Regions from separate parts of the Klebsiella sp. PL-2018 genome, predicted to be linked through region 1. Evidence: predicted binding sites of a transcription regulator. Region 1 holds the regulator's gene; each other region holds the start of a gene.
The links. Region 1 encodes CRP, which controls carbon source genes, mostly activating them, when cyclic AMP is high. Its sites were predicted from a motif close to ATGTGANNNNNNTCACAT; they were not measured.
Positions count from the first base shown of each region.

Region 2: the regulator CRP is predicted to act here: its motif matches at 3,146-3,163, upstream of MKleb_RS21415 (PTS sugar transporter subunit IIC).
Region 3: the regulator CRP is predicted to act here: its motif matches at 4,035-4,052, upstream of MKleb_RS12710 (sugar transporter).
Region 4: the regulator CRP is predicted to act here: its motif matches at 1,648-1,665, upstream of azuC (stress response protein AzuC).

Region 1 covers NZ_CP077673.1:5,388,009-5,394,074, reverse strand. Annotated here, with positions in the region: gene argD (bifunctional acetylornithine/succinyldiaminopimelate transaminase) at 1-1,173, shown strand, start outside; gene MKleb_RS25550 (YccS/YhfK family putative transporter) at 1,163-3,241, opposite strand; gene crp (cAMP-activated global transcriptional regulator CRP) at 3,293-3,925, opposite strand; gene MKleb_RS25540 (OsmC family protein) at 4,230-4,634, shown strand; gene MKleb_RS25535 (phosphoribulokinase) at 4,678-5,550, opposite strand; gene MKleb_RS25530 (YheU family protein) at 5,586-5,804, opposite strand; gene MKleb_RS25525 (hydrolase) at 5,801-6,066, opposite strand, start outside.
Region 2 covers NZ_CP077673.1:4,571,673-4,577,738, reverse strand. Annotated here, with positions in the region: gene MKleb_RS21435 (ROK family protein) at 1-888, opposite strand, end outside; gene MKleb_RS21430 (PTS lactose/cellobiose transporter subunit IIA) at 1,076-1,390, opposite strand; gene MKleb_RS21425 (PTS sugar transporter subunit IIC) at 1,414-2,736, opposite strand; gene MKleb_RS21420 (PTS sugar transporter subunit IIB) at 2,746-3,060, opposite strand; gene MKleb_RS21415 (PTS sugar transporter subunit IIC) at 3,235-4,506, shown strand; partial or broken gene MKleb_RS21410 (maltoporin) at 4,730-6,066, shown strand, end outside.
Region 3 covers NZ_CP077673.1:2,737,081-2,743,146, forward strand. Annotated here, with positions in the region: gene eamA (O-acetylserine/cysteine exporter) at 1-640, shown strand, start outside; gene marB (multiple antibiotic resistance protein MarB) at 673-891, opposite strand; gene marA (MDR efflux pump AcrAB transcriptional activator MarA) at 922-1,302, opposite strand; gene marR (multiple antibiotic resistance transcriptional regulator MarR) at 1,320-1,754, opposite strand; gene MKleb_RS12705 (MarC family NAAT transporter) at 2,016-2,684, shown strand; gene MKleb_RS12710 (sugar transporter) at 2,761-3,960, opposite strand; gene MKleb_RS12715 (PhzF family phenazine biosynthesis protein) at 4,166-4,957, shown strand; gene MKleb_RS12720 (PhzF family phenazine biosynthesis protein) at 4,967-5,755, shown strand; gene MKleb_RS12725 (L-lactate dehydrogenase) at 5,875-6,066, opposite strand, start outside.
Region 4 covers NZ_CP077673.1:2,117,465-2,123,530, reverse strand. Annotated here, with positions in the region: gene MKleb_RS09855 (MFS transporter) at 1-1,138, shown strand, start outside; gene MKleb_RS09850 (DUF2766 family protein) at 1,185-1,436, opposite strand; gene azuC (stress response protein AzuC) at 1,516-1,599, opposite strand; gene MKleb_RS09840 (MFS transporter) at 1,807-3,228, shown strand; gene MKleb_RS09835 (RpiB/LacA/LacB family sugar-phosphate isomerase) at 3,281-3,919, opposite strand; gene ftnA (non-heme ferritin) at 4,342-4,839, shown strand; gene MKleb_RS09825 (YecH family metal-binding protein) at 4,882-5,121, opposite strand; gene tyrP (tyrosine transporter TyrP) at 5,316-6,066, shown strand, end outside.

The DNA of each region.
Region 1 (6,066 bases):
ATTTTGCCGATTTATGCACCGGCAGAATTTATTCCGGTGAAGGGTAAGGGAAGCCGGGTATGGGATCAGCAGGGTAAAGAGTACGTTGATTTCGCCGGTGGGATTGCCGTGACCGCGCTCGGTCATTGCCATCCGGCGCTGGTGGCGGCACTGCATGAGCAGGGTGAAAAGCTGTGGCATACCAGCAACGTTTTTACCAACGAACCGGCCCTGCGACTCGGGCGGAAGCTGGTGGATGCGACTTTTGCCGATCGCGTCGTGTTTATGAACTCCGGTACGGAAGCTAACGAAACGGCTTTCAAGCTGGCTCGCCATTACACCGTGACCCGCCATAGCCCGTACAAAACCAAAATCATCGCTTTCCATAATGCGTTTCACGGTCGCTCGCTTTTCACCGTCTCGGTCGGCGGTCAGCCGAAATATTCCGACGGGTTTGGGCCGAAACCGGCCGATATCGTTCACGTGCCGTTTAACGATTTACACGCGGTGAAAGCCGTGATGGACGATCATACCTGCGCGGTGGTGGTCGAGCCGATTCAGGGTGAAGGCGGAGTGACGGCGGCGACGCCGGAATTCCTGCAAGGATTGCGCGATCTCTGCGACCAGCACCAGGCACTGCTGGTGTTTGATGAAGTACAGTGCGGTATGGGGCGTACAGGCTCGCTGTTTGCCTATATGCACTACGGCGTGACGCCGGATATTCTGACCAGCGCCAAGGCGCTTGGCGGCGGCTTCCCTATCAGCGCGATGCTGACCACCCATGATATCGCCAGCGCTTTCCACGCCGGTTCTCACGGCTCAACCTACGGCGGTAACCCCCTGGCCTGCGCGGTCGGCGGAGCGGCCTTCGATCTGATTAACACGCCGGAAGTGCTGGACGGCGTCACCGCGAAGCGCGAGCTGTTTGTTGAGCACCTTCAGCGCATTGACGCGCGGTTCGATCTGTTCAGCGATATTCGCGGCATGGGTCTGCTTATCGGCGCCGAGCTGAAGCCGCAGTATCACGGGAAGGCGCGCAATTTCCTCTACGCCGCCGCAGAGGCGGGCGTCATGGTGCTCAATGCCGGACCGGACGTGATGCGCTTCGTACCGTCGCTGGTGATTGATGATAGCGATATTGCTGAAGGCATGGCGCGCTTTGCCCTGGCGGTTGAGCGGGTGCTTAGCGCTTAGTGGCGCGCAGCCAGATGCCATGATGCGGACGCTGACGCCATGCCACCGATGAAATGGTGTGCATGGTGTTCAGATGCCCGAGGATGCGCTGCAAATGCTGCTCCATCGTACTGAGCGGGCCGCGAGGAACCTCCGCATCCTGCGCCTCCATAATGTTCACATCCCCCGCGCTGCCCGGCCCGTCGGAATCCAGCCGCTGCTGGCAGCGCTGGAGCGCAATCTCGCAGGATTCCAGATAACGCTGCGCCAGATCCGGCGTCAGCATATTGTGCTCGCGCGCCAGAGTGGTCATCGCGTTAATATGCTCGACAATAAACTGGCTGTGGGTCACCCACAGCTTCATGTCTTCCAGATAGTGCGAGTTAAAGCCGGGTTCCTGCATCGCCTGATTCAGCGAGTTAAACAGCGCGTTATGCGCCTGATTAACGCGCATGCGCTGGTAGGCCAGCGCCGGGGCCTGATGATCGTCGCTGAGGATCAGCCTGATCGCTTCCTGATCGGCTTCCAGCGCATCGTGGGCATTTTTGCGCAGCAGCCCGCTTTGCCACTGTGGCCATAGCCAGACCATTCCGCCGAAGGCGATCAGACAGCCAATCAGCGTATCAATCAGTCTGGCGATGATAAACTGCTCGCCGTTCAGGGTGAGCAGCTGCAGAGTGTACACCGCCGTCACCGTAAACCCGACCATCGCCCAGCCGTAGTGCTTGCGGATAATCAGATAGCTTAACAGCGTGATGAACAGCATCGCGGTCAGCGTATAGCCTTCAGGAACGTGAAAGTGCAGCGTGAGCCCGGCAATGACCAGTCCCGCAATGGTTCCGGCAGCCCGATGGACGATACGTACCCGGGTTGCGCCGTAGCCGTTTTGCGTCACGAACAGCACGGTCATCAGGATCCAGTAGGGCTTAGGCAGATGCAGCGCGCTGCCCATCAGGCTGGCGACGCTCAGCATCACGCTGATACGCGCCGCGTTTCGTAACGCCGGCGACTTAAGCGACAGATAGTTTTTCAACGCGGGCAGCAGCGGCAGGCGGCGGGTTTTATCCGCCATCAGGTTACGCGCGTATAGCGGGCGCTGGGTGCGCAGAACCCTGGCAATGCGGCTGAAGTGCCAGGCGCAGAACTGGCCAACCGGATTATCCGGATGCTGCCAGGCGATTTTTTCCAGCGCGCCGATCTGTTTATCCATCTGAAAGCGCTGAGGATAACGGTGGTAGAGGAGATCGTCCGCCAGCTCCCGCAGGCGGGCGGCAACGGTTTGCGCGTTCCAGCGAATCACCGCTTCCGCGTGGCTGCGCTCCACCAGTTTCTGCACCTCTTCCGGCTGATGAAGACTGACGGAAATATGTTCCTGAAGGTCCAGTCCAACCTGGAAAGCGCGCAGCAGGCGTTTGTGATCGCTGCGCTGGTTAGCCGCCAGCATATGCATCTGCTGATAGCACTGGGTAATCAGATCCACCACCTTCTGCTGGCGGTTGAGCAGCGGCGGCAGCGATGTGGCGGGGTCCGTATGCTGGGTAAGCAGACTGTATTTGGCCTCGCAGTAGTTGGCCAGCTCCCGGTAGAGCAGGCTTAATGATTCGCGCAGCGGCTGTTCGCGCCACAGCCAAAACCAGAACCAGTTAAACACGCCATACCATAAGGTGCCCATGGCGTAGATTAACAGCGGCTCCCAGATCGGCATATTGCCAGCGAGACTGAGGGTAAAAATAGCCGCGATAAGCGAGGCGGGCAGCAGCCGAGCGTGCAGGGAGCTGATTTCGGCGGTGACGCCGAGGATGAGCGCCAGACCCGTGAGGATCAGCGGCAAAGGGATGTCTCGCTGCAGAAGGAGCTGAACGATCAGGCTACAGCCGGCAAACAGGCTGCCGCCGATAATCAGGCGTTTAAAGAAGCGTTTATGCGGCGTATCCAGCCCGGCAACGTTGCAGCAGGCGGGAACTAGAGAAAACAGCAGCCCCTGCTGGAGATGACCGAGCAGAAGCCCAATCGCAACCGGCAGACACAACACCAGCGTTTGCCGCAGTGCATAGTTGACTTCCGGGTGGTAAATCAGCCTGCGCCACATGAGGGGAAAACAAAAACGGCGTATTGTTAGGCAATACGCCGTTTTACCGACTTAACGGGTACCGTAGACGACGATAGTTTTACCGTGCGCGGAGATCAGGTTTTGATCTTCCAGCATTTTCAGGATGCGGCCAACGGTCTCGCGGGAGCATCCGACGATCTGACCAATTTCCTGGCGGGTAATTTTAATTTGCATACCGTCCGGGTGGGTCATCGCATCCGGCTGTTTAGCCAGGTTCAGCAGCGTCTGAGCGATACGACCGGTAACGTCAAGGAAGGCGAGGTTGCCGACTTTCTCAGACGTGACCTGCAGACGACGAGCCATCTGCGAAGAGAGACGCATCAGGATGTCCGGGTTAACCTGGATCAGCTGACGGAACTTTTTGTAGGAGATTTCGGCCACTTCACATGCGGTTTTCGCACGTACCCAAGCGCTACGCTCCTGGCCTTCTTCAAACAAGCCTAATTCACCGATGAAATCGCCCTGATTAAGGTAAGAGAGGATCATCTCTTTACCTTCTTCATCCTTGATGAGTACAGCCACGGAGCCTTTAACGATGTAGTACAACGTTTCTGCTTTCTCACCCTGGTGGATCAGCGTGCTCTTTGATGGGTACTTATGAATGTGGCAATGAGACAAGAACCATTCAAGGGTAGGGTCTGTTTGCGGTTTGCCAAGCACCATGCGCGGTTATCCTCTGTTATAAGCTATCTCCGGGTGCCGACACTACACGGCATCCGGGCATGCAATCGTATTGAATCCCTATACCTGGGAATCCGGCTGAAATTTTTCTGCAGCCTGTAATGTGAAGTCCTCTGCATACATGCAGTACATCAATGTATTACTGTAGCATCCAGATTGTTTTAGCATAGCTTTCGCCGCATGTCTCCTGGTGTCTCGCTTCAGCATGACCCAGGTCGCCTTCCGTTGCTAGAATTGTTATGTACGCGTAATCTGTCAGGAAAATTACAGCCCTGGAGTTAAATTTATGCAAGCGCGAGTGAAGTGGGTTGAAGGGTTAACCTTCATCGGTGAGTCGGCTTCTGGTCACCAGATTCTGATGGACGGCAATTCCGGGGATAAAGCGCCTAGCCCAATGGAAATGGTACTGATGGCGGCAGGCGGATGCAGCGCGATTGATGTGGTTTCCATATTGCAGAAGGGCCGCCAGAACGTCACCAACTGCGAAGTTAAGCTGACCTCGGAGCGCCGCGAAGAGGCGCCGCGTCTGTTTACCCATATCAATCTGCATTTTATCGTGACCGGTAAAGAACTGAAGGACGCTGCCGTGTCTCGCGCGGTCGACCTGTCGGCGGAAAAGTATTGTTCCGTCGCGCTGATGCTTGAGAAAGCGGTAAACATTACCCACTCTTATGAAGTGATCGAAGGGTAAGCCGAATGCGCCCCGGCCGGCAATCGCGCCACCGGGGTTCTGGCTACTCGCTGATTTTCCTGCCTTCCATCAGCCGCTCAACCAGCGGCGCCATAATCAGTTCCATCGCCAGCCCCATTTTCCCGCCCGGTACCACCAGGGTATTCATATGCGAAATAAACGAGCCCTGCAGCATCGCCAGTAGCCAGGGGAAATCGATATTTTTTAGATTACGGAAATGGATAACGACAAAACTTTCATCCAGTGAAGGAATGGCTTTGGCCGCAAACGGGTTGGACGTATCCACCGTCGGTACGCGCTGAAAGTTGAGGTGGGTGCGTGAAAACTGCGGGGTGATAAAGTTGATGTAATCTTCCATCGAGCGGACCACGGAATCCATGACCGCCTCACGAGAGTGTCCGCGCTCGCTGGTGTCGCGGATAAGCTTCTGGATCCACTCAAGATTGACGATGGGCACCACGCCGACCAGCAGGTCGACATGGTTTGCTACGTTATGCTGTGGCGTCACAACGCCGCCGTGCAGGCCTTCATAAAACAGGACGTCAGTCGGTTCCGGCAGCGGCTGCCAGGGCGTGAAGGTCCCCGGAACCTGATTCCACGGCACGGCCTCGTCATAGGTATGTAAATATTTGCGCGACTGGCCTTTGCCGCTTTGCCCATATTCGGCGAACGTGTGTTCCAGCAGGCCGAAGTCGTTAGCCTCGGGGCCAAAGTAGCTGATATGTTTGCCCTGATCGCGTGCTTTACGGATCGCCATGTCCATTTCCGGACGGGTATAGCGGTGAAAGCTATCGCCTTCAACTTCGGCGGCGTGCAGATTAAGCTGGGCGAAAATTTTGCGAAAAGCGAGGCTGGTGGTCGTGGTTCCCGCGCCGCTGGAGCCCGTGACGGCAATCACCGGATGTTTGGCAGACATAACAACTCCCAGAGTAAACGATAGTGTGTGCCGCCTTAGCCGTGAAACTGCTTGCGGGGCATGATATTCACCGTTTCGTGCAGTTCTGACCACACCAGCACGGCTTCTCCGCTTTTCAACTGCTGTTTAACATCCGCGACTTTATCCGTCAGCGAACGTTCATGTTCACCATAATCGGTGCCTTCACGTAATACAAAACTTTCGATCAGGTTATCCAGCGTTTCGGGATCGAGATCTTGCCAGGGAATGATCATATTTGCGCTCCTAGCCAACGGGTTAGCCAATCCGGGATGCGTTTTTCAAGCCACATTTCAGGCTTACGCAGCGTGCCGCCGACGAAGCCAACGTGCCCGCCGTGCTCCGTGAGCTGATATTCGACATTCGCCGGCAGCTGCTCCTGCGGGGGAATCGAGTGGTGATCCATAAAGGGATCGTCCTTCGCGTGAATAATCAGCGTGGGCTTAGTGATATCGCTCAGGCGCGGCATGGCGCTACACTGGCGATAGTAGTCCAGCG
Region 2 (6,066 bases), 820 kb from region 1:
CAGAACCGGCAGCCAGGCCGCGCCGCGCACGCCGCTGGCGTCGCCGAAGCGGGCCTGTTTGATCTGCGTTCGGCAGCTGTCGGAAAAGAGATACGGGACAATCGCCGCCGGCAGCTGCTCATAGATTTGCCCGACGTTGGAGAGCCCACCGCCCAGTACAATCACCTGCGGATCGAGGATATTGATTACCGACGCCAGGCTACGGCCGAAAGCGTCAATAAAATGCCGCCAGTGGGCCAGCGCCTGCGGTTCGCCGTTTTGCGCGGCGGCGATAATCGCTTCCGCAGGCGCCTGCTCGCCGTAGCGGCGGGCAAAGCCGGTACCGGAGATAAAGCTTTCGATGCAGTTCTCTTTGCCGCAGTAGCAGGGCTGCGCCGGGCCGTCGCGCTCGGGGCGGTACTCCGGCAGGGGATTGTGTCCCCATTCGCCAGCGATGGCGTTAGGCCCGCCGAGCAGCCGTTGGTTCACCGCAACGCCGCCGCCGCAGCCGGTACCGATGATAACGCCGAATACGGTCGTTGCCCCCGCGCCCGCGCCGTCCACCGCCTCAGAGAGGGTGAAGCAGTCGGCATCGTTCGCCATCCATACCGGTTGACCAAGTTCCCGCATCAGGTCATGACGCAGGTCGTGGCCGTTGAGCACCAGACAGTTACAGTTTTTAATCAGGCCGCTTTGCGGGTCGATAGCCCCCGGCAGGCCGATGCCGAGAGTAAACGGCCGTTCGCTCCAGTCGCGGACGGTCGCAATCAGTCCGAGCAGTTGCTGCATAAACGCCTGATAACTCTCTTTATGCGTCGGACGGCGCTGGCGATAGACGCATTCGCCCGCCGCGTTGAGCAGGACGGCTTCCATTTTGGTGCCGCCAATGTCTAAACCCAGATGTAGCATGGTTGTCCTTAATTGTGGTCGACGGTTTCCCGGGCCGCTACGCGTGTAGTTCAGGTAGCCCGGCTAAGCGCAGCGCGAGCCGGGAAGTCAGCCAGCCAGGTGACATGAGCATTTACCGTTTTCCCGGGTTGCGGTGTAAACGCCTTACCCGGGCTACGTCATCTCCTCTCCCCGGAGAGGGGGAACCCTACGCGTGCAGCGGTCGCGAGCGGTAAATGGCGATCAGTTCGCCGATCAGCTCTTTCGCCAGAATCGAGGTCATCAGATGATCCTGAGCGTGAACCATCACCAGAGTCATTTTGGTTTTACCCTCGCCTTCGTCGGCCTCAATCAGCTGGGTCTGTACCAAATGCGCCTCGCGGGCAAAATGCGCCGCTTCTTTCATTTTTTCGTCGGCGGCGGCGAAATCACCCGCTTTAGCGCAGCTCAGCGCTTCGTAACAGAGACTACGCGACTGCCCGGCGTTGATGATGATACCCATTACCTGTTCTTCTAATTCCATGACAAACCTCTGAATAGTATTAATTATGCGGACTGCGGCGCGCTTTCGGCCTGGGCCGCCGCGTTAGCGTGCTCCTGCTCCAGCAGCTGTTTTTCGTAGGCTTTGAGGAACGGCAGATACATCACCATCGCCGTCGCCATGCAAATCAGGCACATGATCACCGGGCTAAAGCTCCAGTTCGCTGCCCACGAGGCGCCGATAGGGGCCGGCGTCGTCCACGGCGTCATCGACACCACGCGGCTCACCAGGTCCAGCTTCAGCGCAAAGTAGGCCAGGGTTGCGTTGATCATCGGCACCAGCACGAACGGCAGGAAGAACAGCGGATTCATAATGATCGGCGCGCCGAACAGAATCGGTTCGTTGATGTTAAATACGCCCGGCACCACGCCCATCCGGCCAATCGTCCGCAGATGCACCGCCTTACTGCGCAGCAGCATCAAAGCCAGCGGCAGGGTGGAGCCGACGCCGCCGATCAGCAGATAGTGATCCCAGAAGCCCTGGACATAGATATGCGGGATCGCGGTGCCTGCGGCCATCGCCGCCTGGTTGATCGACAGGTTCGCCATCCAGAACGGATTCATAATCCCGGTGACGATCAGCGCCCCGTGAATGCCGGCAAACCACAGCACCTGGCATACCAGCACCGACAGCAGAATCGCCGGTAGAGTATCGGACGCCGCCACCAGCGGTTTCACCAGCGACATGATCGCTTCCGGGATGATCATGCCCAGCTGCGCTTCGATAAACAGATTCAGCGGATGCAGAGTCAGCACGATCGCCAGCACCGGGATCAGGATCTCAAACGAGCGAGCCACGCCCGCCGGCACTTCAGGCGGCAGACCGATCGTAATATTGTGGCGTTTGAGGAAGGCGTACAGCTCGGTAGAGTAAATCGCCACCAGAATTGCGGTGAAGATCCCCTGGCCGGAGAAGTAGGCGGTGGAGATCTGGCCATCTTTCAGCGGCGCGGCCACCAGCAGGAACGACATCAGCGACAGCATCCCGGCGGTCAGCGAGTCCAGGTTATGGTGTTTTGCCAGGCTGGCGGCGATCCCGACGGCGATAAACAGCGTCATCACCCCCATGCTGAAGTTAAACGGCAGCATCAGCGCATCTCGATGATCGAGAGAAAATTGCAGCCAGGCGCGGGCAAAGCCCCACGTCGTATCCGGGGAAAACGGCGGGAAGATAAAGACCAGCAAAAACGAGCCGACGATCATAAAGGGCAGGGCGGTAATAAAACCGTCGCGGATGGAGGTGACGTATTTTTGTTGGCCGATCGCCCCCGCCATAGGCGTGATCTTCTGTTCAATCACGGCGATCAGCTTCGCGTACAGAGAGCTCATGATCTTTCCTTAGTTTTTGTTATCGATAAGGGAAAGCGCGAAATCCAGTACGGCGCCGCCTTTCTGCATGCCGTAATCCATCATGTTGATGGGTTCCACGCGGATACCGTATTTATCAGCCTGCTTTTGCAGATCTTTCTGCATGTATTTCACCTGCGGCCCCAGCAGGACCACCTGGTAATGGCCGACCTGTTGATCGAATTCCGCGACGCCAAAGGCGTTGATCTCCACCGGCAGACCGCGCTGCTCGGCTTCGGCGATCATTTTTTTCACCAGCAGGCTGGTGGACATGCCCGCGGAACAGCACAACATTATCTTTTTCATATATCGCTCCTGATGAGATGGATGCGCCGACTATAGTCATAACGGATATAAAACGGAAAGCGCTTTCCGTTAGTGGATTTATTTATTGTGACCACGATCACCTATGGCGGGCTTTTACTTTACCCGGGAGTGCGCGATCATCCTGGCGACACCTCTATTCTTAAAGGCAGGATTATGAACATTCAGTTGATGAATGTTGCCGTCGATATCATCGAACAGCGGCTGGCGCCGCTGGCCAACGTTCTGACGCGCAATAACCACATTACGGCGATGCGCGACAGCTTTGCGCTGGCGATGCCGTTTGTGATTGTGGGAAGTTTGCTGGTGCCGATTTTGTTTCCGCCCGTTTCCATTAACGGCGCATCGGCTTTCGGCCAGTTCTATTTCCAGCTGCGGCCCATTCTGCTGCCAACCTTTGAATTGACTATCGGGCTGGTGGCGCTGATTGTGGCCTTCGGCGCCAGCGCCAGCCTTGCCAAGCAGTACCGGCTGCCGGAGCGGCTCTGCGGGCTGACCGGCTGCCTGGCGTTTTTGCTGTTTATCGGCTTTCGCGACAACGGCGCGACCAATATTTTCCTCGGCGGAATGGGGATTTTTACCGCGCTGATTTCAAGCACTTACTCTATTGAAATCGTGCGCTTTTTCTATAAGAAAGGCTGGTGCATCCGCCTACCGGAAGAGGTGCCGGTGATGACCCGCAACGGCTTTCAGCTGCTGATCCCGCTGCTGGTGGTGATGCTCTCTATTAGCGTCATCAACGCGCTGCTGCTGCAGAGCACCGGGCGCATTTTACCGGAGCTGATTAGCGAAGCGGTGCGGCCGCTGGTGGTGGCCTCCGATACCCTAACTGCGGTATTAATTTCTTTATTTATCTGCAACCTGCTTTGGTTTGTCGGCATTCACGGCGCGCTGATTATCACCGGGATTATGAACCCGTTCTGGATGACCTATCTGTTTGAAAACCAGCAGGCGCTGGCCGCCGGTTCCGCTACGCTGCCGCATATCTACCTGCAGGGATTCTGGGATTTCTACCTGCTGATCGGCGGCATCGGCTCGACGCTGCCGCTGGTTTTTATGGCGATGCGCAGCCGTTCGCGGCAGCTGAAAAGCGTGGGGAAAATTGGCCTGCTGCCCTCGCTGTTTAACATCAATGAGCCGATATTGTTCGGCTTTCCGATTATCATGAACCCGGTTTTCCTGCTGCCGTTTCTTTTTGTACCGCTGATAAACGCCTGTATCGCCTGGTATTTAACTCATCTTGGGGTTCTCGATCGGGCGGTGGCGATGCTGCCGTGGTCGATGCCGGCGCCGCTTGGCGCGGCGTGGTCAGCCAACGGCAGCTGGAAAAACCTCTGCATGTGCCTGTTCGCCATTTTTAATGCCTGGATGCTCTATCGTCCGTTCTTCAAGGTCTATGAACGGCAGCTCGCCGACGCCGAACGCTAAGCTTTTCGCCTGCCTGCCACAGCCCGCCGCGCGCGGGCTTTTTTATTTCCGCTCAAAGATGTGATCTAAATCACGAATATTTGCCCGCTATCGTTAAATTTGTGAACTCATCCGGCAATTACGGAAAGCGCTTTCCATTAACGGATGTACATTTCCAATTTTGATCCGTAAATTTCCTCCCGTTCTCAGGCAGTGTTAATAAAAAAATAACCAAGGATAAAAAATGATCAGGCTAAATCATTCAATACCTCTGTCTTTACTCGCCCTCGCGGTGATGAGCGACTGCGCCATCGCCGATCCGAAGTACGATTTTATGCTCCACGGCTATATCCGTTCGGGGATCCTCGCCAACGCCGACGGTAACCGCGCCGACTCCGTTGGCCTGATGCCGGACGGCAAGTGGCGTCTGGGCAACGAAGAGGACACCAAGATCGAACTGATCCCGACGGTGACGTTAACCTCGGACAGCGGCGTGGTGGCTAAAGTCCAGGCCAACATTACCCATCAGTCGAAATGCACCTCAGACTGGAACTGTCAGGATGACGACGGGCATGATGTGCAGTTCCGTGAAGGTTTTGCCGAACTGTCAAATCTCGACTTCGCCCCGGAAATGACCTTCTGGGCCGGTAAGCGCTACAGCAGCTCCAACACCTCCAGCCACCAGTTCGACTGGGAGTACATTCAGTACAACGGTACCGGCGGCGGCTTCGACAACATGGATCTCGGCTTCGCGCGCTTCGATGCCGGGGTTTACGCCTTCTCGCCGACGGATGAAACCAAAGCCTACCCGGTCGACAAAGGCGATCAGGGCTATCCGGATGACTACTCGCTCAACCTGTGGCTGAAAAAGATCGGCGGCACCGGCTTCGATCTTGAGCTGATTGGCCACCACATGAACCGCAACGAGAAGCACCCGACCTCGGCGGAGAAGGGCTACGGCGTGACCGGCGTTTACAACTTTGACGGCTTTTACGGCCTGACCGGCGGCTACTCTCGCGTGGTCTTCCAGTACGGGCGCGGCCTGGCGGCGGGAGAATCGCTGGGTAAAAACGGCTGGGGCTGGGCAAACCTCGACGATACCCAGTCCTGGCGCGTGGTGCTGGATAACATGGCCTCGCTCGGCGACTGGGAAATCTCCACGTTTGCCTACTATCAGAAAGACAAAAACTACCGCTGGTGGACGGAAGACGCCGAAGGCTAGGGGCGCACCAGCTGGGTGGCGGGGATTCGCCCGTACCAGCAGATCACCAAAAACTTCGCCATGCAGTACGAGCTGGGCTACGAATATCTCGACGATAAAAACTACAAAGGCGTGGACGGCAAAGGCAAAGGCGGCCTGACTAAAGTGACCATCGCGCCGACCCTGACCTTTGATTCCGGCTTCTGGACTCGCCCGCAGCTGCGCTTCTTCGTGACTTACGCGAAATGGGATAAAGGGGTGTCCGACGCGCTGGACGGCAACTACGACTGGAGCACCAATACCCTTTCCGCCGGTAGCTACTCGCGCAGCGGCGACACCGATACGCTGAACTTCGGCGTGCAGGCCGAAGTCTGGTTCTA
Region 3 (6,066 bases), 2.7 Mb from region 1:
ACTGGCATCGCTGGTGCTGCAGGCGCAGGCCTTTTTCACCATCATTCTCGGGGCGTTTATTTTCGGCGAACGTTTGCAGGGGAAACAGCTGGCGGGGATTGCGCTGGCGATTTTCGGCGTACTGGTGCTGGTCGAAGCCAGCCTCGGCGGCCAGCATGTCCCGCTGGTGGGCTTTATGCTGACGCTGGCCGCGGCGCTGAGCTGGGCCTGCGGCAATATCTTCAACAAGAAAATTATGTCGCATGCGAGCCGGCCGCCGATTATGTCTTTGGTGGTATGGAGCGCGCTGATCCCGGTGCTGCCGTTTATGCTGGCGTCGTGGATCCTCGACGGCCCGCAGGTCATGGCGGAAAGCCTGCTGCATATCGACCTGCTGACGATCCTGTCGCTGCTCTATCTGGCGTTTATTGCCACTATCGTCGGCTATGGTATTTGGGGGGCGCTGCTCGGCCGCTATGAAACCTGGCGCGTGGCGCCGCTGTCGCTGCTGGTGCCGGTGGTCGGGATGGCCAGCGCGGCCTTATTGCTCGGCGAGACGCTGAATAGCCTGCAGCTGCTGGGCGCGGTACTGATTATGGCCGGGCTGTATATCAACGTATTTGGCCTGCGGATCGTGCGTCCGGGCATGGCGCGGGGGTAAAAAAAAGCCCCGGTCACGGGGCTAAAGGGATTTTACAGGCTTTGCTGGTTGTAATAGGGCACGCCCAGTTCATCTGATTTATCACTGCCAGAGGCCATGTGATTGAAATCAAAAGGCGAATCATTATGTTCGGAAGGAATAATCATCGCATCCCGGTTGTTGTGGCGAACCGGGGTGCTGGTTTGCTCCGCATAACTTTGGCTCGAGACCAGCGCCAATAGCACGATGGCGGCGGAAGCGAATAGTTTCATGATTTCCTCAATACGTCTTTTTGCAGGCGGTTAACAACAGTTATTTAATGGGAGCAGGTAGCGCGACTCGCCCGGCACGTTGGTAATACGATACTGGTGCGGCGGAACATCGAAATAGTTCTTAAAAGTTCGCGTCAGCGTTTGCTGCGATTCAAAGCCATAGCGTTCGGCCAGGTATAAGATAGGCTCGTTGCTCTGCTTCAGCTTCTGCGCGATCTCGGTCAGCTTACGGCTGCGGATATACTGTCCCAGCGAGTGACCGGTCTCTTTCTTGAACATTCTTTGCAGGTGCCACTTGGAGTAACCTGAGCGCTCTGAAACCTTCTCCAGCGACAGGGGCGATTCCAGGTTATCCTCGATCCACGACAAAATACTATGGATAGTGATGGCGTCGTTATTGCGTCTGGACATCATCTTACCTCTTCTTATTACGACAGAACTTTTTTGAGTAAACACTCAAGAGTGGCCACTTCATCCGTCGACAGATTTTTTGTTAGTTCCTGGTGCAATTTCTGACCCACAACCTGATGACATTGCTCACAAAGGGCTGCGCCGTCTGGCGTTAACTGTACCAGCACGCCACGCTTGTCAGTCGGGTTGGGTAACCGTTCAATCCAGCCTTTACAGACCAGGCGGTCGAGCATGCGCGTCATTGCGCCTGGGTCGACCGAAAGCACGGTTTTCAGCTCAACGGGGGTAATACACACTTCGCAACGAATGGAACAGAGCACCCGGAACTGGGTGGAAGTAATATCCATCGGCGAGAGATAGTCGTTGAGCAGGCGATCTTTTTTCTGGTTAACCATCTGGATCAAGCGGCCAAGAGGGATCATTTCGTTAAACAGGTCGCTTGTACTTTTCACAATGGTTGCCCAGGCAATGACTTAGTTGCGGGAGATATTATTGCCTAGGCAAATATAAGTCAACCTGATGAATTACCCGATGCCACGATTTGCTAAAACGAATTGTTGTGAGGCAGGTCACTCTATTTCACGTTGTTATCTTATGATTTGAGGGAAGGGTGAATGCGTCCTGAGGAGAACGGGTACAATCTGGCAACAGACGATATACTCAGCACGCGTCATTTTTTTGATAATCCAATATTGACAGGACCTTAATTCACTATGATGGATCTTTTTAAAGCGATAGGCCTGGGACTGGTAGTGATTCTACCGCTGGCGAACCCGCTGACTACCGTGGCGCTGTTCCTTGGCCTGGCCGGGAATATGAATAACGCCGAGCGTAACCGTCAGTCGCTGATGGCCTCGGTTTATGTGTTCGCCATCCTGATGGTCGCCTGGTATGCCGGCCAGGTGGTGATGAACACCTTCGGAATTTCGATTCCCGGTCTGCGTATTGCCGGCGGCCTGATCGTCGCCTTTATCGGCTTCCGTATGCTCTTTCCCCAGCAAAAAGCCCATGATTCGATGGAAGCTAAGCTGAAATCAGAAGAGCTTGAGGATGAACCGACGGCGAATATCGCCTTCGTTCCGCTGGCGATGCCGAGCACCGCAGGGCCGGGGACAATCGCGATGATTATCAGCTCAGCGTCTACGGTAAAGCACGGGGCGAGCTTCCCGGACTGGGTTGTGCTGGTCGCGCCGCCGATTATTTTTGCCCTGGTCGGGATTATCCTGTGGGGCTGTCTCCGCAGCTCCGGGGCAATCATGCGTCTGGTCGGGAAGGGCGGCATTGAGGCGATTTCCCGCCTGATGGGCTTCCTGCTGGTCTGTATGGGCGTGCAGTTTATTATTAACGGCGTGCTGGAGATTATTTCCACTTATCACGCCTGACGGTCATCGCCGTCCTGATACCAGACGTAAAAAAACCTGCCGATCTCACGACCGGCAGGTTTTTTTAGCAGCACGATCAGGAGTGATGCGGCTGCTGATCTTCCAGCGACACCGGCCAGCGGCGGAAAATCATCACCGCCCACACTAACGCGACGACCGCAGGGATCGCCCCGACATAGCCAATGGACGCCATTGACAGATGGGTACTGACCTGGCTGCCCACCAGCGCGCCCGCGCCGATGCCGATATTAAAGATCCCCGAAAATAACGACATCGCCACGTCGGTCGCGTCCGGCGCCAGCGCCAGCACTTTGACCTGCATACCGAGACCGATAATCATGATCGCCACGCCCCAGAAGACGCTCAGCAGCATCAGGTGGTTGGCGTTGTGCGAGGCGGGCAGCAGCAGCAGCAGGCACGCCAGCAGCAGGCCAATCGCCGCGTTAATTAACCCGGACGCATGCAGGTTGCCGAGCTTACCAAAGAGGATGCTGCCGACGATGCCCGCGCCGCCCAGGGTCAACAGCAGCACGGTAGCGAAGTTGCCGCTCAGGCCGGCGACCGTCTGAACGAACGGTTCAATGTAGCTGTAGGCGGTATAGTGCGCGGTCACCACAATCACCGTCAGCAAATAGATGCTCAGCAGCGCAGGGCGACGGAACAGCACCGGCAGGCTTTTCAGCGACCCTGAGTGCTCGCTCGGCAGCTTAGGCAGCAGCTTGATCAGGCACACCATGGTAACCAGCGCACCGAGGCCGATGACCAGGAACGTGGTGCGCCAGCCAAAGTATTGCCCGACGATACGGCCAATCGGGATACCGAAGACCATCGCCAGCGCGGTACCGGTGGCAATCAGGCTCAGCGCCTGCGCGCGTTTACCCGCAGGCGCCATTCGTATAGCCAGCGCCGAGGTGATTGACCAGAACACCGCGTGGGCAAAGGCGATACCGATACGGCTGATCACCAGCACGTTGAAGTTCCAGGCCAGGAACGACAGCACGTGGCTGGCGATAAACAGGATAAACAGGCCAACCAGCAGGCGACGGCGCTCCATCTTGCTGGTCAGCAGCATAAAGGGCAGCGACATCAGGGCGACAACCCAGGCGTAGATCGTCAGCATAATCCCAACCTGCGCCGTTTCCATGCCAAAGCTGTCGGCGATATCCGACAGCAGGCCCACGGGCGCAAATTCGGTGGTATTAAAGATAAATGCCGCAATCGCAAGCGTGACTACGCGCAGCCACGCGACCTTGCGTGAAACCGTATTTGTCATCATAAGTTCAGGGCTGGTTACAAAGAGGAAAGAAGTGGGACGATCTTAAAACGATTGCTGCTGAAAATACAACCATTTTGTGATCTACATCTCATTTTCACTTCAGCCAGATTTTCGGCACTAACGGATTAATTTTTCTATTAAACGTGTGGATTTCTCACGTTTATGTCATGTTATCGATAAGTAAAAAAAATAGAGGGACAGAACAATGCAGGAAATTAGCTTTTATCTGGTGGATGCCTTCAGCGATCGGAGCTTTGGCGGCAACGCGGCGGCCGTTTGCCCGCTGACCGAATGGCTGCCGGACGAAACGCTGTTGAAAATGGCGCAGCAGCACAATCAGTCGGAGACCGCGTTTTTTGTGCGTACGGATGAGGGGTATGAGCTGCGTTGGTTTACCACGCTGGATGAGATCAACCTCTGCGGCCACGCGACCCTGGCGGCCTCGCACGTCATTTTTGAATATTTTGACCACCCCTCATCGACAATCGTATTTAGTACCCGCTTTGTCGGTGAGCTTCGCGTCACGCGCAGCGGCGACTGGCTGACCCTGGATTTCCCAGCCTGGGCGACGACCGCCGTTGAGCAGCCGCCTGCGGAGCTGCTGGCCGGGCTGGGGCTGAGCGACGCGGTGGAAGTCCGCGTGGCGCGTGATTACCTGGTGGTTTTAGCCGACCGTCAGCAGGTGGAGGCGGTGCGTCCGGATATGCAGCTGCTTGAGCGCCTCGGCAAAATGATCTGTATCAGCGCCCCGGACGAAGAGTATGACTTTGTCAGCCGTTTCTTCTGTCCGGGCGAGGCGGTGGCGGAAGACCCGGTCACCGGCTCGGCGCACAGTATGCTGATTCCCTACTGGGGCGAGAAGCTCGGCAAAACGGATATGCAGGCGCGGCAGGTGTCGGCCCGCGGCGGCGACCTGCGCTGCCAGTGGCGGGGCGACCGGGTTCTGATCGGCGGTCAGGCGACCACCTACTTAATCGGCACGATTACGCTTCGTTAAGGAGGGACGGTGACGGAAATTCCTTTTTATCTGGTGGCGGCGTTCAGCGACCAGCCTTTCGCCGGCAACCCGGCTGCGGTATGCCTGCTTAAAAAGTGGCTGCCGGATGAGCTGCTGCTCAAAATGGCGCAGCAGCACAACCAGTCGGAAACCGCGTTTGTGGTACCTGAGAGCGATGGTTTTGCGCTGCGCTGGTTTACCACCCGCAATGAGGTCAATCTCTGTGGCCACGGCACGCTTGCCAGCGCGCACGTGATATTTCATCACCTGGATTATCCTGATGCGCTGATTCACTTCGCGACCGCTTCCGGTCGGCTGACCGTGAGCCGCGAGGGCGACTGGCTGACCCTGGATTTCCCGGCGGGAGAAACGGAAGAGCGCGAGCCGCCCGCGGAGATGCTCTCCGCGCTGGGGATTGAGCGCTACCTGCATGCCCGCAAGGGGCGCGCATGGCTTATCGAACTGGCCTCCCGTGAGCAGGTCGAAGCCCTGCGGCCGAATATTGCTGCGATGACGCCTGGCGAACATAAAGTGACCGTGACCGCCGCGGGCAGCGGGGAATATGACTTCGTTAGCCGCTTTTTCTCACCCGGTGAAGCGGTGTGGGAAGATCCGGTAACCGGTTCGGCGCATACTATGCTGATCCCCTACTGGAGCGCAAAGCGCGGTAAAACTCAGCTGCTGGCGCGCCAGGTTTCCGCGCGCGGCGGCGATATGCGCTGCGAGCTGAAAGGAAAACGCGTATTGATGAGCGGCCAGGCGGTGACCTATTTAAATGGCGTAATAACGCTACGCTAGCTCACCCGTCATCATAAGACGGGATCGGCAACAGACCCGCCGATCCCGAATCCGAGTGGGTTACCCGGCAAACTTATCCTGCGCGCTATTCCTGCGAAACCTGCATGGAAAATAGGCCATCACGGTAGACGGGCGATATTGGCTTTAATCACTTCGATAGAGTGGCGGAATTTCTCCGCTTCATCATCGGCCAGCTGCAGTTCAATAATCTGCTGCACGCCGCTTTGCGTCAGCACCGCGGGAACGCCAGCCGCCGCGCCGGTTACGCCATATTCCCCGTCAAGAATGCACGACACCGCCAGCGCGCGATG
Region 4 (6,066 bases), 2.6 Mb from region 1:
ATTGGCGACCGAAATGACCGACGATTTCTCACTGCGTTCAAAGCTTACCGGTTATAAAGCGATTTTCGGCAAACTGGCCAACTTTCTCGCGGCATTTATCCCCGGGCAGTTCATCCTGCTTTATGGTAAAGAATCCGCCACCCCGTTTTTTCTCACCGGGCTGACCTACGGCGTCATTCTTGTCGTGGCCATCTCCTGCCTGTGGTACTGCAGCTGGGAGCGTCCCCGCGAAGAGGAGATAAGCAAGGGAGAGAAAAAGGGACTGTTCAATACTCTGCTCATGCTGGCGAAAGATATGCGCTCAACGTTTTACCTGCGCGTATTCCGTAAACACCTGGGCATGTATCTCTGCGGCTTCGGCGCCGAGTGGCTTTTTGCCTCGATCTTCACCTACTTTGTTATATTCGTGCTGCAGCACGATCCGGCGATGGTGGCCGGGCTTAACAGTCTGAACTCCATCCTGCAGCTGGTATCAACGGCCCTGTTTATCGGCCTGTGCGTGAAGAAAGGTTTCAGTAAGCCGTATATTCTGGCGCTGGGCGTGGTTATCTTTGCCGTTCTGCTCTACACCTCGCTGTGGTTCTTCCATCTGCCGGCGCATCTGGCCACCGTCCTGATGTTTGGCATTACCGTACTCTTCGGCCTGGGCACCGGCGGCGTGTACTATATTCCCTGGACCGTTTACACCTTTTTGGCGGATGTCGATGAAATCTATACCGGCCGTCGCCGCGAAGGGATCTATGCGGGAGCCATGACTTTCTCCGGTAAAATTTTGCGCTCGATTATCGTCTTTTCCATGGGGGCGATCCTCAGCTTCTACGGCTTTCAGTCGAAAGCACATACGCAGCCAGAGAGCGCGGTCACCGCGATTGCGGTGGTGTTTTGTGCGGGTGTGATTCTGCTGGCGCTGGCAGCCATTGTGTTCAGTAAGCAGATGAAACTCGATCGCAAGGCGCATCTGGTAGTGCTGCAGGAAGTCGCGCGTATTAAAGCAGGCGGTAAGATCGCCGATATCGCACCGGACGTTCGCCTTGTCGTTGAAGATTTAGTTGGCCACCGGTACGAAGAGTGCTGGGGCAACAGCAGGCTGTTTAAAGATACGCAGGAAGGCGCCGTTCAAACCGCCGTCTCCCACTAACAGGTGATAACGCCCCGCTATCACAATGATGGCGGGGCTGACGCCGCTAGTGCGCTTCTTCCTGCGGGGTGAATTTCAGTTCAATCAGCGCGATGGCCTTTTGTACCGCCCGCAGGGTCACCGGGTCAGCCGATGCCGGGTGGCTGGCAAAATCGATGGCTTTCAGCTGGGTGGTCATTTTTTCGCGCACCTCGACGGGGGCGATGACGTCGATGACGTCAAGGATCTGTTTGATAACTAACTGGCAGGCAACCACGTCAGAGACCAGCTCGTCGTGCTCGGTAAGATGTTGAGACATTTTTCACTCCTTTTTTCAGGAGCGTAATAGTACCCTAAATCCCGGGATATAAAAAAACCTGCCGCAGCAGGTTTTTTTATCAGAACATAGCGCCAGGCGGTACGTCTTTGAAGGTTTTGCAGTAGTTTTCGAACATGCTCTTCAGGATTTTGCGCAGTTTCATGGTTGACTCCATTTTTGTTATGCAGGTGTTAATGCCCTGATGGTTATAATATGACTTACATCACAAAAATCAATATAAACGTGCGCTAAATCACCTATTTTTTACCAAAATAATTTAATTTATAAACAAAATGGGCAGAACCGGATAGTGAATAGCCGAACGCTCCGGACCAATCTGCGCTCTCTTTGCTATGGCAGCGACACAATAATGAGTACACACACCTCTTCCAGGGACGACCGTTCTTTTTCAGCACCTGCGCTGCTGGTGGCTGCCGCCTTTTTTATGGAGTTTCTCGACGGCACGGTGATAGCCACTGCCCTGCCCGACATGGCGAAAGATTTTGGCGTGACGGCGGTCGACCTCAATATCGGGATTAGCGCTTATCTTATTACCCTTGCGGTTCTGATACCGGCCAGCGGCTGGATCGCCGATCGTTTTGGCGCGCGGAAAATCTTTACTCTCGCGCTGGCGATTTTTACCCTGGCGTCGGTTTTTTGCGGGCTGTCGACCAACGTCGATGTGTTCGTCGCGATGCGTATTCTGCAGGGGATAGGCGGCGCGCTGATGGTGCCCGTTGGCCGGCTGGCGGTACTACGTACCACACCGAAGCACCAGTTGATTAAGGCGATTGCCACCCTGACCTGGCCGGCGCTGGTCGCGCCCATTATTGGCCCACCGCTGGGCGGATTTATCACCCGCTACGCCAGCTGGCACTGGATCTTCTTTATTAACGTGCCGCTCGGGCTTATCGCTATCGCCCTGTCGCTGCGTATCATTCCGAATATTCGCGAAGATGAGCAGCGCCCCTTCGACCTTTCCGGCTTTGTTGCCACCTCGGTGGCGATGGTTAGCCTGGTCGCCGCCATGGAGCTGCTCGGCGATCGCCAGCCTCTGGGCTGGCAGACGCTGGCGCTACTGGCGTTGGGCCTGGGCTGCATGCTCTTCGCGCTGCGGCACTTCCGCCGCACCAGGTGGCCGATGGTGCGCCTTGATGCGCTCAAGATCCCCACCTTCCGGGTCACCATGTACGGCGGTTCCCTGTTCCGCGCCTCCATTAGCGCCGTGCCGTTTCTGCTGCCGCTGCTTTTCCAGGTCGGATTTGGTATGGACCCCTTCCACTCGGGGCTGCTGGTGCTGGCCGTGTTCGTCGGCAACTTAACCATCAAGCCCCTCACAACGCCGCTGATCCGCTGGCTGGGCTTTCGCCGCCTGCTGCTGATTAACGGCGCATTAAACGTTTTGTCGCTGCTGGCCTGCGCTTTTTTAACGCCGCAAACGCCGGTTTGGCTGATCTTTGTGATTCTCTATCTCGGCGGGGTCTTCCGCTCTATCCAGTTTACCGGCATCAGCACGCTCGCGTTTGCCGATGTGCCTTCCGCGCAAATGAGCTACGCCAATACCCTGTTCAGCACCGCGTCACAGCTGGCCGTGGGGCTGGGCATCACGCTCGGCGCGATAGGCATTCGTCTTGGGGAAACGTTCAGCGAATGGTTTACGCTTTCTCACCTGCCGGGCATCAGCTTCCGCCTGTCGTTTATTTTTATCGCGGTGATTTGCCTGGTCGGCATGATTGATAGCCTGCATCTGGCCAAAGAGGCGGGTAGCAGCGTATCGAACAAAAAGAAGTAGCCAAAGAAAAGGCCAGCAGCGCTGGCCTTTAGCATCTCATCATGACGGGATATTAACCGACGATCTGGCGCACAAACGCTTCGATCTCTTTATCCTGGCAGTTCTCAAAGAAGCACTGCTGGAAACGAGGGCCAGAAACGGCGGTTTTCACCAGCTCCGGATCGATCGCGCGCAGCGTATCCAGATTGTTTTCCTTAACCACGGCCGCTTTAACCGCGTTCAGGATCCCGGCGTTACGCACCTGAGGCTCTTTACGCTCCGGCGGATAACCTTCGCCGTTGCGGCCGGTAAAAGCTTTTTCAAAGATAAAGCGTACGTTCAGCTCTGCGCCCCAGCCAAAACCCTTCGCAAACGGCAGAGAAAGCGCGTTACCGTTGTTGATCTGCGCAAACAGGAAGGCATCAGCAGGGTCGATACAGTAGCCGCATACCACGCCAGGGTGAATATTCAGCGACATCAGCGCGCCCTGCCCGGTACCGCAGCCGGTCACCACAAAGTCCACCGCTTTCGAATTCAGCAGGATACTGGCCATGATCCCCAGATGAATATAGGTCAGATGATGATCGTTTTCATCGCTCATACCGACGTTGTAAACCGGGAAGCCTTTTTCTTCAGCAACGGCGTTTAACTCATTGAGGATGATGGCGTTTTTGTTCGCCTGGCTGTTTTCCATCATCAGTGCGATTTTCATGCTTTACTCTCCTGAATGCTCTGCGGGCACTCCCGCGATAGTTCGTTAGCGTTGCTATGAACAATACTACCTTACGAACATACTTTCAAATTTTATGAAAAGTTGTTTTATAAATTGCATCTCACCTCACACTTTTGACTTCCGCCCCCGGCTGGTGCGGCATCCCCCCACCCTTACCCGCGTCAGGCTAATCCCGCCGCGGCCATCGGGCGGGTCTATTTTCACCGCTAAATTAGGCTCAACGATTTTTCGCATAGAATATTAAATTAAAACCATTCTCATTATTTTTAAATCGCCAATGCGTGTTATTCCCATTTGCATTATTAATAAATGATTTTATTAATTTACTTTTTGCAAATAAATTAATAACAAATTATAGTGAGCGCACAATAATCCTTAATTCTATTTTCCGGAGCAGCCTGATGCTAAAAACTGAAATGATCGACAAGCTGAATGCGCAGATGAATCTCGAACTTTATTCCTCTCTGCTTTATCAGCAAATGAGCGCCTGGTGCAGCTACCACAGTTTTGAAGGCGCCGCCGCGTTTTTGCGTCGCCACGCGCAGGAAGAAATGACCCATATGCAGCGCCTGTTCGACTATCTGACCGATACCGGCAGCCTGCCCTGCATCACGGCTATCGCCTCACCTTTCGCCGAATATGCGTCCCTGGATGAGCTATTTCGCGTCACCTACGAACATGAACAGCTGATTACGCAGAAAATTAACGAACTGGCCCATGCGGCAATGACCAGCCAGGATTATCCAACATTTAATTTCCTGCAGTGGTACGTTGCTGAGCAGCACGAAGAAGAGAAACTGTTTAAATCCGTTATTGATAAATTGACCCTTGCCGGTAAAAGCGGTGAAGGCCTGTACTTTATTGATAAAGAGCTGGCAACGCTCGACACACAAAATTAATCATTACGGCAGCGACGCCCGGCGTTCGCTGCCGTATGAGTATTAATGGCGGCAAATTTTACTTTCGTGCGTATTAAATCCTTCCTCAGCGGCAATAAATTTGCCTTTTTTCTGCAAAAACGCCACCAGCTCCGCCGCGCTCAGATTTTCCGCCGAGCAGGTATGGAATCGAACCTCTTTCCCAAAACGGTCGATAATCGCCGCTTCCAGCGTAGCAACAGTGTAAGACTCGCCTGATGAAATCATCATTTGCAGCACTTCGTGACCATGAATCGATGGCATAACCCCTCCCGTAAAGGCCGAAGAATAAACCAGCCAGGGCGGCGGATTCTTGCGCCAGCGCAGCTTTCGCGCAAACCTCTGGCATCGTAAAGTTATCATTACACCCCCTGTAACCCTCATTTGACGAACTCACTGATTTCACATACTCTGCGCGGCATAATTAATTGTGTATTCCGTAATGGATAGAGAAAAGCGTGAAGAACCGCACTCTGGGTAGTATTTTAATCGTTGCCGGCACTACAATCGGCGCAGGGATGTTAGCGATGCCGCTGGCCTCGGCGGGCGTGGGTTTCGGCGTAACGTTTGGTTTGCTGATAACGCTGTGGGCGCTGATGTGTTATACCGCCTTATTGCTGCTGGAAGTGTATCAGCACGTGCCGGCTGATATGGGACTGGGGTCGCTGGCCGCGCGCTATCTCGGCCGCTACGGGCAGTGGGCTACCGGTTTTTGCATGCTGTTTCTGCTGTACGCTCTCACCGCCGCCTATATTAGCGGCGCCGGCGAGCTGCTGGCCTCCAGCCTCAACCAGTGGCTGGACTGGCGACTGCCTCCTGCGGCAGGCGTCCTGATTTTTACCGGGATCGGCGGGACGGTAGTGTGTATCGGAACCTCGCTGGTCGATCTTTTTAACCGCTTTCTGTTCAGCGCAAAAATTATCTTTCTCGCCATTATGCTGGCTCTGCTGCTGCCGCATATTCACCAGGTAAATTTACTGACGCTGCCGCTACAGCAGGGACTGGCTCTGTCAGCGATTCCGGTGATTTTTACTTCGTTTGGTTTTCACGGCAGCATACCCAGTATTGTGAGCTATCTGGGCGGGGATATTCGCAAGCTGCGTCGGGTATTTGTCATCGGGAGCTTTATTCCCCTGGTCGCCTATATTTTCTGGCAGCTGGCGACGCTCGGCAGCATTGACTCTCCCGTCTTTACCGCGCTGCTGGCAA